DNA from 2 places in the Streptomyces sp. NPDC059895 genome. Region 2 is predicted to be linked to the other one. Evidence: riboswitches for the same ligand, from Rfam matches in the RefSeq annotation. Region 2 holds a riboswitch; the other holds the start of a gene.
The links. Region 2 has a riboswitch for S-adenosylmethionine ahead of ACFV9M_RS12055 (aminotransferase class V-fold PLP-dependent enzyme). Riboswitches for the same ligand answer to the same signal wherever they lie in the genome.

Region 1 (7,835 bases), on a different contig from region 2:
CATGCCGCCGCCGGCCGGGGCAGCGTTCTTCTCCGGCTTGTCGGCGATGACGGCCTCGGTGGTGAGGAACAGCGCGGCGATCGACGCGGCGTTCTGCAGCGCGGAGCGCGTCACCTTCGCCGGGTCGATGATGCCCTCGGCGACCAGGTCGACGTACTCGCCGGTCGCGGCGTTCAGGCCGTGACCCGGGGTCAGGTTGCGCACCTTCTCCACCACGACGCCGCCCTCGAGGCCGGCGTTGACGGCGATCTGCTTCAGCGGGGCCTCGAGCGCCAGCTTGACGGCGGCGGCACCGGTGGCCTCGTCGCCCTCCAGCTCCAGCTTCTCGAAGACCTGGGAGGCCTGGAGCAGGGCCACGCCACCACCGGCGACGATGCCCTCCTCGACGGCCGCCTTCGCGTTGCGGACGGCGTCCTCGATGCGGTGCTTGCGCTCCTTGAGCTCGACCTCGGTGGCGGCACCGGCCTTGATGACGGCCACGCCGCCCGCGAGCTTGGCCAGGCGCTCCTGGAGCTTCTCGCGGTCGTAGTCGGAGTCGCTGTTCTCGATCTCGGCGCGGATCTGGTTCACCCGGCCCGCGACCTGCTCGGAGGAGCCGGCGCCGTCGACGATGGTGGTCTCGTCCTTGGTGATGACGACCTTGCGGGCCTTGCCCAGCAGGTCGACGGTCGTGTTCTCGAGCTTGAGACCGACCTCCTCGGAGATGACCTCGCCGCCGGTGAGGATGGCGATGTCGTTCAGCATCGCCTTGCGGCGGTCGCCGAAGCCCGGGGCCTTGACCGCGACGGACTTGAAGGTGCCGCGGATCTTGTTGACGACCAGGGTCGACAGGGCCTCGCCCTCGACGTCCTCGGCGATGATCAGCAGCGGCTTGCCCGACTGCATGACCTTCTCCAGGAGCGGGAGCAGGTCCTTGACGTTCGCGATCTTGGAGTTCGCGATGAGGATGTACGGGTCGTCGAGGACGGCCTCCATACGCTCCATGTCGGTGGCGAAGTACGCCGAGATGTAGCCCTTGTCGAAGCGCATACCCTCGGTGAGCTCCAGCTCCAGACCGAAGGTCTGGGACTCCTCGACGGTGATGACGCCTTCCTTGCCGACCTTGTCCATGGCCTCGGCGATGAGCTCGCCGATCTGGGTGTCGGCGGCGGAGATGGAGGCCGTGGAGGCGATCTGCTCCTTGGTCTCGACGTCCTTCGCCTGCTCCAGCAGGGCGGCGGAGACGGCCTCGACGGCCTTCTCGATACCGCGCTTCAGGGCCATCGGGTTGGCGCCGGCGGCGACGTTGCGCAGACCCTCCTTGACCAGGGCCTGGGCCAGAACGGTCGCCGTGGTCGTACCGTCACCGGCGACGTCGTCCGTCTTCTTGGCGACTTCCTTGACCAGCTCGGCGCCGATCTTCTCGTACGGGTCCTCGAGCTCGATCTCCTTGGCGATGGAGACACCGTCGTTGGTGATCGTGGGCGCGCCCCACTTCTTCTCGAGGACGACGTTGCGGCCCTTGGGGCCGAGCGTCACCTTCACGGCGTCCGCGAGCTGGTTCATGCCGCGCTCGAGGCCGCGCCGCGCCTCCTCGTCGAACGCGATGATCTTGGCCATGTGAAGTGGTCCCTCCAGGACTGGGGGTGATTCCTTCGGACCGCGCCCGCGCCCGCGACGGACGGCTCGCCGGCCTCGTGGTTCCTTCCCCACCCGGCCTGCGGGCCTCACCGACCCGGTCCTTCATTGTCACTCTCACCTTCAGAGTGCTAACGCAATGATTAGCACTCGGGCATGCCGAGTGCAAGCGCCTCGGGGGGATCGGCCCGGGGCGAAGCGGACGAAGGCGCCTTCACCACCCGGGCCGCGCGGGGTCCTGCGGGCCGGAGCGCCCGGACACCCCCGGCGTCGCGAAGGCCCCCCGGCACCTCCCCGGCGCGGCGCGGGCAGGACGAAGGCCCCGGCACCTCCCCGGCGCGGCGCGGGCAGGACGAAGGGCCCGCACCCCCGTCGGGGTGCGGGCCCTTCGTCGAAAAGCGTTGAAAACAGTTCAGGCGGTGACGCGAACCATGTCGGCCTGCGGGCCCTTCTGACCCTGCGAGATCTCGAACTCGACCCGCTGGCCCTCTTCCAGGGTGCGGTAGCCGTCCATCTGAATCGCGCTGTAGTGGACGAAGACGTCCGCACCACCGTCGACCGCGATGAAGCCGTACCCCTTCTCCGCGTTGAACCACTTGACGGTGCCCTGAGCCATGCCTAACTCCCCTATTACTGGCCCTTGCACAGATCCACACTTCGCGGATCCGGGTCAGACCTCACCCCCCAGTTGGTTGGGGGCGTGCGCCGGAACGCGTCGACCGCGGCTGAATGTATCTGTCCCACTGCCGTCTGCAACAGGTCAATCGGACGAGAATTCTGGACGCCGACGGTCCGGAATATGGTGAGAATTCTCCCGAATTCAGGGCAATTCGGGCCACACAAAGGGAACAAGAGGCGCAAAATACCTGCACACTTTGGCTACTTCTCACCGCATGTGAAGGCGGGGCTCATATGCGTTCGGCATGCGATGGGCGGCGCGTTCCCCAACTGTACCGCGCTCAACCACATTGAATTGCCTCCTCCGCTTCTCTTACGGAGGAGGCAATTCCATGAACTCTGGGTAATACCTGTTACCGAGGGTTACTACCGGCGAGTACGGAGTGCGTGTCAGCCGCCGGCGACGGCCGGGATGATCGAGACGCCGGCGCCGTCCGGGGTCGCGGTCTCCAGCCCCTGCTCGAACCGCACGTCGTCGTCGTTCACGTACACGTTGACGAACCGGCGCAGCTTGCCCTGGTCGTCGAGGACGCGCGCGGCGATACCGGTGTGGTTCTTCTCCAGGTCGGCGATGACCTCGGCGAGGTTCGTGCCCTCGGCGGCGACCTCGGCCTGACCGCCCGTGTAGGTGCGCAGGATGGTGGGGATGCGGACGGTGACGCTCACGGTGTTTCCTCCGGACGGGTAGGCGCCCTGCGGGGGCGCGGGGATCTGCGCGACCAGCTCCCCGCGGCCCGCAGACGAACAACGGCCTCTCAGGCGAGACCGGCCTCGTGGAACGACTCGAGGTTCGGGCGGATGGTGGCCGTCAGCCCGGTCCCGGCGACCGCGTCCAGCGTCTTGAGGCCGTCTCCGGTGTTGAGCACGACGGTCGTCAGCGTCGGGTCCAGCAGACCGGCCTCGATCAGCTTCTTGGTGACGCCGACCGTCACACCGCCCGCCGTCTCGGCGAAGACGCCCTCGGTCCGCGCCAGCAGCTTGATCGCGTCGACCACCTGCTCGTCGTTCACGTCCTCCACGGCACCGCCCGTGCGGCGCGCGATGTCGAGGACGTAGGGGCCGTCGGCCGGGTTGCCGATGGCGAGGGACTTGGCGATGGTGTTCGGCTTCTGCGGGCGGACCACGTCGTGGCCGGCCTTGTAGGCGACGGACACCGGGGAGCAGCCCTCGGCCTGCGCACCGAAGATCTTGTACGGCCGGCCCTCGACCAGGCCGAGCTTGATCAGCTCCTGGAGCCCCTTGTCGATCTTCGTGAGCTGCGAGCCGGAGGCGATCGGCACCACGATCTGGTCCGGGAGCCGCCAGCCGAGCTGCTCGCAGATCTCGTACGCGAGCGTCTTGGAGCCCTCGGCGTAGTAGGGCCGCAGGTTGACGTTGACGAAGCCCCAGCCCTCGCCCGCCGGGTCGCCGATGAGCTCGGAGCAGAAGCGGTTGACGTCGTCGTAGTTGCCCTCGATGCCGACGAGTTCGCCGCCGTAGACCGCGGCCATGACGACCTTGCCCTGCTCCAGGTCGTGCGGGATGAACACGCAGGAGCGGAAGCCGGCGCGGGCGGCCGCGGCGCCGACGGCGCCGGCCAGGTTGCCGGTGGAGGAGCAGGAGAGGGTGGTGAAGCCGAAGGCGCGGGCGGCCTCCAGGGCCTGGGCGACGACGCGGTCCTTGAAGGAGTGCGTCGGGTTGCCGGAGTCGTCCTTGACGAACAGCTTCCCGGCCTCGACGCCCAGCTCACGCGCCAGGTTGTCGGCCTGGACGAGCTTGGTCCAGCCGGGGTTGAGGTTCGGCTTGTCCGCCACGTCGGCCGGGACGGGCAGCAGCGGGGCGTAGCGCCAGATGTTCGCGGGGCCCGCCTCGATGCGCTTGCGGAGCTCCTCCGGGTCGTATCCGGAGTAGTCGTAGGCGATCTCGAGCGGGCCGAAACACTCCTCGCAGGCGAAGACCGGGCCGAGCGGCACCCGGTGACCGCACTCGCGACAGGAGAGCGCCTCGGCCGGACCGAGGTCGACGGAGGGGGTGGTGCCGGAGGGGGCGGTGACGGAGGGAGTGGTGCTTGCAACTGTCTGCGCAGCCATGTGAGGCGAGGCCCTTTCTCCTCATCTTCCCCACGACGCATCTCGCCGTGAGACGGAATTGGCACCTTCCCGAGCCGGGAGCCTCGCGGGGATCGTCGACTGCCCGTCGGCAGTGATCCGTACGAGACCGGCTGGAGGGTTGCCGGGGCTTCATCGGGCCGTGTCCCTCTGCCCCTCTGGATGAGCGGTATTCGATTGTGAGCGCGGGCGACCCCGGACATGCGATGGTCATCCGCGTTGTTCAAGACTGTAACCGAAGGCCACGACAGTTGAGTGAGACGTCCGAACCGCGAGATGGATCACACGGTCACCCCGTGTGTACCTGGTGTGATCACGACAGTGAGGAGCCGCAGACCGTGCTGGAAGAAGTCGAGCGCTGGCTGGCCACCCGCTCCTGGTCCGTGACCGACCGCCCGCTGCACCGGATCCTGGCCGCCAAGCGCGCCTCGGGCCAGACGGTGTCCGTCGTGCTGCCCGCGCTGAACGAGGAGGAGACGGTCGGCGACATCGTCTCCGTCATCCGTCACGACCTCATGCACCAGGTCCCGCTGGTCGACGAGATCGTCGTCGTCGACTCGGGATCGACCGACCGCACCTCCGAGGTGGCCGCGGCGGCCGGGGCCCGGGTCGTCCACCGGGACGAGATCCTGCCCCGCGTCCCGGCCGTGCCCGGCAAGGGCGAGGTCCTGTGGCGCTCACTGCTGGTCACCACCGGGGACATCGTCTGTTTCGTCGACGCCGACCTGAAGGAGTTCTCCTCCGACTTCGTCTCGGGCATCGTGGGCCCGCTGCTCACCGATCCGGGCGTCGACCTGGTCAAGGCCATGTACGACCGACCGCTGGCCGGCGGCGCCGGCCAGGGCGGCCGGGTGACGGAGCTGATGGCCCGTCCGCTGCTCAACATGCACTGGCCGCAGCTCGCGGGGTTCGTGCAGCCGCTGGGCGGCGAGTACGCGGCCCGCCGCCGCCTGCTGGAGCAGCTGCCCTTCCCCGTCGGGTACGGCGTGGAGCTGGGCATGCTGGTCGACGCCCTGCACCTGGTGGGCCTGGACGCGCTGGCCCAGGTCGACGTCGGGGTGCGCAAGCACCGCCACCAGGACGGGCAGGCGCTCGGCCGGATGGCCGCGGCGATCTACCGCACGGCGCAGCTGCGGCTGGCCCGCGGGCACCTCGTCCGCCCGTCCCTCACCCAGTTCGAGCGGGGCCCGGACGGCTTCGAGCCGCGCACCTACTCGGTGGACACGGAGGAGCGGCCGCCGATGGCGGAGATCGCCGAGTACGCCACCCGCAAGGTGGCGTGACGGAGACGACACCCGGACGGACGCCCCGTATACGGCCGGACACGACCGGTTCACCCCCCACGTCCGTACGTTTGAGCGGATCGGGTCCGGGCTAGGTTGAGGCGTATGGCTTCCACGCACGGTGCTGCTGCTCAGGGTGCTCAGGTGCTGGTCGCGTCCAACCGCGGCCCGGTCTCGTACACCGTCGGTGAGGACGGCTCGCTGCACGCCAGACGCGGCGGCGGCGGGCTGGTCTCCGGACTGTCGGCGATCGGCCCGGACGCGGGCGCCCTCTGGGTGTGCTCGGCGCTGTCCGACGGCGACCGGGAGGCGGTCCGGCGCGGGGTCGGCGAGGACGGCGTGCGGATGCTGCCCGTCCCGGCCGACGTGCACGCCGACGCGTACAACGGCATCGCCAACTCGGTGCTGTGGTTCGTCCACCACCTGCTGTACCAGACCCCGCTGGAGCCGGTCTTCGACGCGGAGTTCCGGCGCCAGTGGGCCTCGTACGAGACGTACAACCGCGCCTTCGCCGAGGCGCTGGCGGAGGAGGCGGCGCCGGGGGCGGCGGTCCTCGTCCAGGACTACCACCTGTGCCTGGTCCCGGGGATGCTCCGCGAGCTCCGCCCCGACCTGCGCATCGGGCACTTCTCGCACACGCCGTGGGCGCCGGTGGACTACTTCGGGCTGCTCCCCGGCGACATCCGCGGCCGGCTCCTGCGGGGCATGCTCGGCGCGGACCGGCTCGGCTTCCTGACCCGCCGCTGGGCGGACGCGTTCACCGCGTGCTGCGAGGAGTTCGTGGACGGTACGGGCGGTACGGAGATCGGCGTGCACGGCCTGGGCGCCGACGCCGAGTTCCTGCGCGCCCGCTCCCGCGAGCAGGACGTCGAGGAACGCCTGGCGGCCCTGCGCGAGGAGATCGGCACGGTCCCCGGCGGCGGCGCCCGCAAGGTGATCGTCCGGGTGGACCGGACCGAGCTGTCGAAGAACATCGTGCGCGGTCTCCTGGCCTACCGGCAGTTCCTCGACGACCACCCCGAGTGGCACGAGCGGGTCGCCCACGTGGCCTTCGCCTACCCCTCCCGCCAGGACCTCGCCGTCTACCGCGACTACACGGCCGAGGTGCGGCGGCTGGCCGGGGAGATCAACGAGCGGTACGGCTCCGCGGGCTGGACCCCGGTCGTCCTGCACGTGAAGGACGACTTCGCCCGCTCCCTGGCGGCGTACCGCCTCGCGGACGTGGCGCTGGTCAACCCCATCCGCGACGGCATGAACCTGGTCGCGAAGGAGGTCCCGGTCGTCTCCGACGGGGGCTGCGCGCTGGTGCTGTCCCGGGAGGCCGGCGCGTACGGCGAGCTGCACGAGGACGCGATCACCATCAACCCGTACGACGTCATGGAGACCGCCCGTGCCCTGCACGAGGCGCTGACCATGGCGCCGGAGGAGCGGGCGCACCGCACCAAGCGGCTGGCTGCCGCCGCGACCGCGCTGCCTCCGGCCCGGTGGTTCCTGGATCAGCTGGAGGCGCTGCGGGGAACGCGGGCCAGCTGATCCGCCAGCGCCCGCAGCAGGCCCACGACGCCGGCCGGGCCGTCGACGACCAGGTCGGCGCGCTCGGCGAGCTCGGTCACCTCCGCGCTGCCGCTGGCGACGAGCAGGCCGGGGACGCCGTCGGAGCGGAGTTTCTCCACGGCGGCGAAGGCGGGCAGGTCGCCGAGGTCGTCGCCGGCGTAGAGCACGGCCTCGGCGCCGGTCTCGCGGGCGTGCTCCAGCAGCGCCACGCCCTTGTCCACGCCCGGCGGGCGCAGCTCCAGGACCATCCGGCCCGGCTCGACGATCAGCCCGTGGCGGGCGGCGAGATCGCCGAGGGGCTTCCGTACGGCCTCGAAGGCGGCCTGCGGGTCCTCGGCGCGGCGGGTGTGCACGGCGACGGCCCGGCCCTTCTCCTCCACCCAGGTCCCCCGCCACGCGCCGGCCGCCTCCAGCACGCCCGGCAGCTCGGCGCGGACGGCGGCGACGCCGGGGTGGGGTTCGGGGGCGCTGACGGTGTCGGTGCGGGCGTCCCACCGTTCGGCGCCGTAGTGGCCGAGCACGGTCAGGTGCTCCAGCCCCGGCACACCGGCGAAGCCGCCGTTGCGCACGGCCACGGCGGCGGGCCGGCCGGTGACGACGGCGACGGAGGCGACCT
Region 2 (7,835 bases):
CTTCGTAGAGCTTGTCGACCTTGGTCTTGACCTCGTCCTTCGTGAGCTTCTCGCTCGGGGCCGCGTTGGCGGCCTGCGAGCTCAGGACGACAGCGGCGGCGGCCGCGGTGGTCAGCACGGTCACACGTGCGCGGCTCGGCTGCTTGGGTCGACGGTGGGACGCCACGGAGGACGAGCTCCTTCTTGTGAGTGATCACTCGTGCGGAGGTTCGATGGCAGACCCTAGTGACCATCCTGTGATCAGTTCAAATCCTCGCACCAAAAAAGTCGGTGACGCAACGCATTCTTTACGGCCAACTCACGTGTGGTAATGCTCCATTGACGCTACGTTGCGTGACGATTCCAACAATTCGGGCATTGAACCTGTACGTTGACCATCAGGTCGGTATCAGGTCAGCCGCTTGAGGAGTACCGCAGATGCGACAGGCCGCGCCCCCGCCCGGGCCACCCCGTCGGCCACCTCGCGGTCGGTCGAGGCGACGATGACCGGACGGCCGGGCGGCTCGGCCCGCACCAGCTGGCGGATCAGCTCGTCGGCGGTGACGCCCGGCTTGGAGAACAGCACCCGCACCCCGCGCGGCGGCGCCAGCAGCACCGGCGCGGCCAGTTCGGCCCCGTCGAAGACGCAGGTGACCTCGGCGCCGGTCTGCGCGGCGAGCTGCGAGAGCTGCCCGAGCAGCCGCAGCCGCTGCTTCTCCAGTGGCATCTGCGGATAACCCGTTTTGGTGACGTTGTAACCGTCGACGACGAGGTGCGCCTGCGGCAGGGCGAGCAACTGGTCCAGGATCGCGGGGTCGCTCTCCGACAGCGCCCGGGCCGCGATGTCCTTCGGGGTCATCCGCCCGGGTTCCACGGCGTCGACGGTCTCCGCCGGCCGGACCGACACGGGCGGCAACGCCAGCTCCCTGCGCAGCCCCTGGGCCGCGTCCAGCACGGTGTCCAGCAGCAGCCGCACCCGCATGTCCTCGACGCTGCGCCCCTCCCGCGCCGCCCTGCGGGTGGCCTCCAGGGCGGCCTCCACCTCCCCGAGCCGCGCCTTCAGCCGCCGTGTCTCGCTCTCGGCGGCGGACACCTGCGCCTGCCCCTCGGTGCGTACCGCTTCTATCTCGCCCTGCACCTTGCGCAGCGCGGCCTCGCCGCGCTTGACGTCGCTGAGCGCCGAACGCAGCTTGCGGTGGAGCGAGTCGGCTTCCTTCTTCGCCGCCTCCAGCTCCGCCCGCAGCCGTTCGGTCTCGGCGCGGGTCTGCTCGCGGGCCTGGGAGAGCTGTTCGCGCAGCCGCTCCAGCTCCGCGCGGCTCTCCTCGCCGGCGCGCTCGGCGTCCGCCCGCTGCGCCTCCTCGCCGGCCGCGGTCACCAGCTTCACCCAGTCGACGGGCCGCAGTACGTAGGCCGCGGCCGCCACGTCGAGCGGGTCCGCGGCCGGGGGCGGCGAGCCGGAGTCGAGGGCACCGGCCAGTTCCGGCTGGGCCTCTCTGAACTTCTCGGCGATGCGCTGCCGGAACAGCGGGTCCGTCTCCAGCGCGGCCGCCATCGCGTTGCCCGCGAACTTCGCCCGCCGATTGGGGGCGAACCGGGCGTACTGCCGCAGCTGGGCGGGCAGTTCGGCGACGGTCAGCCCACCGAAGCCGTCCGAGACGATCTGGACGACCCGGCGGCGCACACCGTCGGGCAGCGGACGGTCGAGCACCTCAGCGGCGCCGTCGCCCGGCCCCCCGCCTGCGCTCTCCACCATCCGTCACACCCCAATTTCTGAGCCGGGTCCTCCCCCGCTCTCGACGTCGCTCGAGCGGGCGGACCCCCATCGTCAGGAGCCGGTGCCCGGCCTGTCCACGAGTTCCACCTGATCCACGGCGTTGCACCAACGGCACCGCACCGACTCGATGGTCTCACTGACCACCTCGCGCTCCTCGACCTTGGGCTCGCCGGCGAGATCGAGGTGGACGTACTCCACGACCTTCGACGAGCGCGTCACGTCGAACCGGGTGAGGTTGCCGCAGAGCGTGCAGCGCCACCGCGTCGTGGCGGTCGGCAGGGGAACCGTCATCGTGACCGTCCGCTTCTTCCTAGTGTCGGGCTTCCGGCGCCGGGGCGCGCCCAAGGGCTCCCCGGTCCGTGTGGCTCGTAACCCTACGGCCTGGCGGGTACTCGCCGCCCATCCGTCCACGGCGGCGAGGCGGCCTGTGGTAGTACGCCCCGTTACGTCATGCTCTGTACTCATGATCAGGGAGTGGACCGGCGCCGTCAGCCGGAGCGTGGGCAGAGCGGTCCGGCGGCCGGCGGCTCCGGTGACGTACGGACTGATCGTCCTGTGCTGTGTGATCTTCCTGATCGGCCCCGCCTCGGGCCTCAACGCGGCGTACGGCACCGCACAGGAGCTGCCGGCCGTCCAGCGCGCCTACTTCCGCCGGTGGGGGGTGATCCCGGCCGACCTGTTCGAGGGGTCCGCGCGCGCCGCCCTCACCCCCGCCACGGCCCTCTTCGTCCACGGCGGCTGGGTGCATCTGCTGGGCAACATGCTCTTCCTCTACGTCTTCGGGGCGATGACCGAGCACCGGATGGGCCGCCTCCGCTTCACCCTCTTCTACCTCGGCTGCGGCTACCTGGCCCTGCTCGGCTACGCCGCCGCGCACGCCGGCTCCGGGCAGTCCCTGGTCGGCGCCTCGGGGGCGATCTCCGCGGTGCTCGGCGCGTTCCTCCACCTCTTTCCCCGGGCGCGCGTCACCAGTCTCCTGCCGTTCCTGCTCTTCCTGCCGCTGCGCTTCCCGGCGTGGGTGGTGCTGCCCTTCTGGGCGGCCCTGCAGTGGCTGGCGGCGGGGCGGGCGGGCCCGGGGCCGGGCGTGGCCTACCTGGCCCACCTGCTGGGCTTCGGCCTGGGCTTCGGCTGCGCGTGGGCCGGGCGCAACGGGACGACTAGAGTGAAAGCCGCCCGAGCCCCGGCCCCCGAGGGAGAGAACCAGCCGTGATCACCGCGATCGTCCTGATCAAGACCAGCGTGGACCGGATCCCCGAGATCGCCGAGTCGATCGCCTCGCTGGAGTCCGTGAGCGAGGTCTTCTCCGTCACGGGGACCTACGACCTGATCGCCATGGTTCGGGTGCGGCAGCACGAGGAGCTCGCGGAGGTCATCCCGGGGCGGATCAGCAAGATCCCCGGCGTCGAGGCGACGGACACGCATGTCGCCTTTCGTACGTACTCGCAGCATGATCTCGAGGCTGCGTTCGCCATCGGGCTGGACTCTTAGCGCAGGAGCGCCTGGGGGGCGCGGAGCGTGTGCGCGACCACCGGTCGGTGGTGGCTGGTCGCGCCCACGCGGCGGAGCCGCATGTCGACACGGCCCCGCGCCCCTCAGGTCGCCGGCCCTGACGTCGGCCGCATCACACCGCCGGGACGCAGCGGCCGTCCTCCGTGCGGTACTGCCACTGGGCGCCGCTGCGGACCAGGTCCTTCACGGCGTTCACGAAACGCTCCACGTGCTCGTCCGGCGTTCCCGCACCGAAGCTGACCCGGATCGCGTTGAGGGACTTCTCGCCCGGCGCGGCCTCGGGGGCGCCGCACTCGCCCTGGCTGCGCGGATCACTGCCGAGGAGGGTGCGCACCAGGGGGTGGGCGCAGAAGAGGCCGTCGCGGACGCCGATGCCGTACTCGGCGGAGAGGGCGGCGGCGAAGTGAGAGCTGTTCCAGCCCTCGACGACGAAGGAGATCACGCCGACGCGGGGGGCGTCGTCGCCGAACAGGGACAGCACGCGCACCTCGGGCACCTCGGCCAGACCCGCCCGCACCTTCTCGATGAGGTACCGCTCCCGGGCGACCAGCGTGTCGAAGCCCGCCTCCGTCAGGGCCTTGCAGGCGGAGGCGATGGAGTAGGCGCCGATGACGTTCGGGGAGCCCGCCTCGTGCCGGGCGGCGCTCTCGTGCCACTCCACGTCCACTCCCCCGTCCTCGCGCCGGGTGACCTTGCGGCTGGCGCCGCCGCCGGCCAGGTACGGCTCGGCCGCGCGCAGCCAGTCGGCGCGGCCGGCCAGGACGCCGGAGCCGAACGGGGCGTACAGCTTGTGCCCGGAGAAGGCGACCCAGTCGACGTCGAGGTCGCGCACGGACACCGGGTGGTGGGGGGCCAGCTGGGCCGCGTCCAGGACGATGCGGGCGCCGTGGGCGTGGGCCGCGGCGGCCAGCTCGCGCACCGGCCACAGCTCGCCGGTGACGTTCGAGGCGCCGGTCACGCAGACCAGGGCCGGGCCGTACGGGTCGCGGTCGGCGAGGGCGCGCTCCAGGGTCTCGACGGCCTGGCGCGGGGTGCGCGGGGCGTCGAGGTAGGTGACCCGGGCGTCCTTCCAGGGCAGCAGCGAGGCGTGGTGCTCGGTCTCGAAGACGAAGACCTGGCAGTCGGCGGGGAGGGCGGCGGCGAGCAGGTTCAGGGAGTCCGTGGTGGAGCGGGTGAAGACCAGCTGGTCGTCGTCGCGGCAGTCGAGGAACTCCGCGACCGTCCGGCGGGCGTTCTCGAAGAGGTCCGTGGACAGCTGGGAGAGGTAGCCGGCGCCGCGGTGGACGCTGCCGTAGTACGGGGCGTAGGCCGCCACGTCGTCCCAGACCCGCTGGAGGGCGGGGGCGCTGGCCGCGTAGTCGAGCGCGGCGTAGGTGACCTCTCCGCCGGTGACGAGCGGCACGGTGACATCCCGGCCCAGAACGGGCAGCGGGGCACAAACGGACTGGGCGGAGGCAGCGGTGGAGACGGACATGGCGGAACTCCCGTGAGGACGCGTCGAACCGCCGTGCCGGACAGCGCGTCGACGGCACGGAGGGAAGAGAAAAAGGGGATGCGGAGGCGGGGCTCTGCGGCCCTATCGCATTCGCTTGCTCACGGAAGACTCCTCGACGACCAGGACCCCTGGTGACGCGAGGGGTCCGCGCTTGCCGTGGGCCTTGCTGCCCACGACCTGGTCTTCACCCGGGGCACCCCGCCACGGACGGAGGGTTGCCGGACAGTCGGCCGGGGCCTCATGACTGTCACTCATGACCTGGAGAGGAAAGTACGGGAAATGATCGCGGTCCCGCAACTCCTGTCCGGATCGCGGGACCGCTTCCTCGGCCGTGTCAGGCGTTGCTGGCCGCCACCCAGCGCTCCAGCACCCGCGCGGCCGCACCGGAGTCGACGGACAGCGCCGCCTTCTCCATGCCGGCGCGGATCTGCTCGGCCAGCGGCGCGTCCGTCGGCTCCAGCGCCATCAGCGCCGCCGCGGCGTTCAGCAGGACGGCGTCCCGCACCGGCCCCCGCTCGCCCTCCAGCAGCCGGCGCGCGACCCGCGCGTTGTAGGAGGGGTCGGCGCCCCGCAGCGCCTCGACGGACACCAGCTCGATGCCGACGTGCCGCGGGTCGAAGGTCTCCTCGGTCACCTTGCCGTCGCGGACGATCCACACCCGGGAGGTGGAGGTGGTCGTCAGCTCGTCGAAGCCGTCGTCGCCCCGGAACACCAGCGACGAGTGGCCGCGCTCGGCGAAGACGCCGGCGACGATCGGCGCCATGCGCGGGTCGGCGACCCCGACCGCCTGGGCGCGTACCCGGGCGGGGTTGGTGAGCGGGCCGAGGGCGTTGAACACCGTACGGACGCCCAGCTGCTTGCGGGCGGCGCCCGCGTGACGCAGCGCCGGGTGGAACTTGACCGCGAAGCAGAAGGTGATCCCGGCCTCCTCGGCCACCTCGGCCACCCGCTGCGGCGTCAGGTCCAGGTTGACGCCCAGCTGCTCCAGGACGTCCGAGGCCCCGGACGCGGAGGAGGCGGCCCGGTTGCCGTGCTTGACGACCTTCGCACCGGTGCCGGCGACGACGATCGACGCCATGGTGGAGATGTTCACCGTCTTCGCGCCGTCGCCGCCGGTGCCGACGATGTCGACGGTGGGACCGGGCACCTCGATCAGGTTGGCGTGCTCGTACATCGTGCGCACCAGACCGTTGATCTCCGCCACGGTCTCGCCCTTGGCCCGCAGCGCCACCACGAAGCCGGCGATCTGGGCGTCGGTCGCCTCACCGCGCATGATCAGGTCCATGGCCCAGGCGGTCTCCTCCGAGGAGAGGTCCCGGCCGTCCAGCAGACCGTTCAGCAGGACGGGCCAGGAACGGCCCGCCGCGGTGTCGCCTCCAGCGGGGGTCACAGCGCTCATAAGCCGCTCCTGGGTGTCATGGGGTCCCGCTCTGCCGGGACACGCGTCTCAACGGGTCCACCCTATCCAGCCACGAGGAACGGCGAAGGGCCCCGTCCGAACACCGGACGGGGCCCCTCAGCGGTTGCGTGGCGACGCAGTGATCAGTGGTGGCCGTGGCCGCTCGTGATCTCCCTGTACTCCTCGACGGTCGGCTTGGCGATCTGGCTCTCCTCGCCGTAGTACGCCTTGCTCAGCTTGGCGCGGACCTTCTCGGTGCCCTTCACCTTGCGCTCGACGCCGTTCTCGTCGACCGTCGGGCCGATCTCGGCCGGCGCGTACTGCTCGTGCGCGGTGAGCGTGTAGAGCTGCTCCTGGCTGAGCGGCTCGTGCACCTCGATGAACTCACCGTGCGGCAGGCGCTTGATGGTGCCGGTCTCACGACCGTGCAGCACCTTGTCCTTGTCGCGGCGCTGGAGGCCGAGGCAGATCCGCTTGGTCACGACGAAGGCGACGACCGGTCCGACGAAGAAGCCGATCCGGACGAACCAGGTGACCGCGTTGATCGACAGGTGGAAGTGGGTGGCGACGATGTCGTTGCCACCGCCGATCAGCATGATCATGTAGCCGGTGACCCAGGCGACACCGAAGGCCGTACGGGTCGGGGCGTTGCGCGGCCGGTCCAGGATGTGGTGCTCGCGCTTGTCGCCGGTGACCCAGGACTCGATGAACGGGTAGAGGGCGATCACACCGAGGAACAGACCGAAGAGCACCAGCGGGATGAACACACCGAGGACCAGCGTGTGACCCCAGAAGTTGATCTCCCAGCCCGGCATGGCGCGGACCAGACCCTCGGCGAAGCCCATGTACCAGTCGGGCTGGGCGCCGGTGGACACCTGGTCCGGACGGTACGGGCCCAGGGCCCAGATCGGGTTGACGGACGCGATGCCGGCGAGGGCCGCGATCAGACCGAAGACCAGGAAGAAGAAGCCTCCGGCCTTGGCCATGTAGACCGGCAGCAGCGGCATGCCGACGACGTTCTTGTTGGTCCGGCCGGGACCCGCGAACTGCGTGTGCTTGTGGTAGAAGACCAGGATCAGGTGGCCGACCACCAGACCGAGCATGATGCCCGGCAGCAGCAGGATGTGGATCGAGTAGAACCGCGCGACGAAGTCGCCGCCCGGGAACTCCCCGCCGAACAGGAACATCGAGATGTACGTGCCGACGATCGGCACGGACAGGATCGCGCCCTGGGTGAAGCGGACACCGGTGCCGGAGAGCAGGTCGTCCGGGAGCGAGTAGCCGGTGAACCCGGTGAACATGCCGAGGACGAACAGCAGGAAGCCGAACAGCCAGTTGATCTCACGCGGCTTGCGGAACGCGCCCGTGAAGAACACGCGCATCATGTGCACGAACATGCCGGCGAGGAAGATGATCGCCGCCCAGTGGTGGATCTGCCGGATGAGCAGACCACCGCGGACGTCGAAGGAGATCTCCAGCGTCGAGCTGAACGCCTCCGACATCAGCTGGCCCTGGAGCGGGACGTAGCTGCCGTGGTACTCCACCTCGTTCATCGACGGGTGGAAGAACAGCGTCAGGTACACACCCGTGAGGATGATGATGATGAAGCTGTACAGGCAGATCTCACCGAGCATGAAGGACCAGTGGTCCGGGAAGATCTTGCGCATGTTGGCCTTGGC

Region 1: it holds a riboswitch for S-adenosylmethionine, as region 2 does, so the genes downstream of both, thrC (threonine synthase) here and ACFV9M_RS12055 (aminotransferase class V-fold PLP-dependent enzyme) in region 2, are expected to answer to the same signal.

What each region holds. Positions count from the first base shown of each region.
Region 1 is NZ_JBHWKO010000081.1:8,754-16,588, forward strand. Features, by position in the region: gene groL (chaperonin GroEL) at 1-1,599, opposite strand, end outside; gene ACFV9M_RS40255 (cold-shock protein) at 2,030-2,233, opposite strand; gene ACFV9M_RS40260 (MoaD/ThiS family protein) at 2,686-2,961, opposite strand; gene thrC (threonine synthase) at 3,051-4,364, opposite strand; SAM riboswitch class I at 4,383-4,551, opposite strand; gene ACFV9M_RS40270 (glucosyl-3-phosphoglycerate synthase) at 4,721-5,665, shown strand; gene ACFV9M_RS40275 (trehalose-6-phosphate synthase) at 5,771-7,198, shown strand; gene otsB (trehalose-phosphatase) at 7,162-7,835, opposite strand, start outside.
Region 2 is NZ_JBHWKO010000008.1:52,570-60,404, reverse strand. Features, by position in the region: gene ACFV9M_RS12080 (NlpC/P60 family protein) at 1-166, opposite strand, end outside; gene ACFV9M_RS12075 (NYN domain-containing protein) at 389-1,732, opposite strand; gene ACFV9M_RS12070 (hypothetical protein) at 1,805-2,044, opposite strand; gene ACFV9M_RS12065 (rhomboid family intramembrane serine protease) at 2,217-2,963, shown strand; gene ACFV9M_RS12060 (Lrp/AsnC family transcriptional regulator) at 2,960-3,241, shown strand; gene ACFV9M_RS12055 (aminotransferase class V-fold PLP-dependent enzyme) at 3,375-4,736, opposite strand; SAM riboswitch class IV at 4,900-5,016, opposite strand; gene trpD (anthranilate phosphoribosyltransferase) at 5,092-6,156, opposite strand; gene ACFV9M_RS12045 (cytochrome bc complex cytochrome b subunit) at 6,300-7,835, opposite strand, start outside.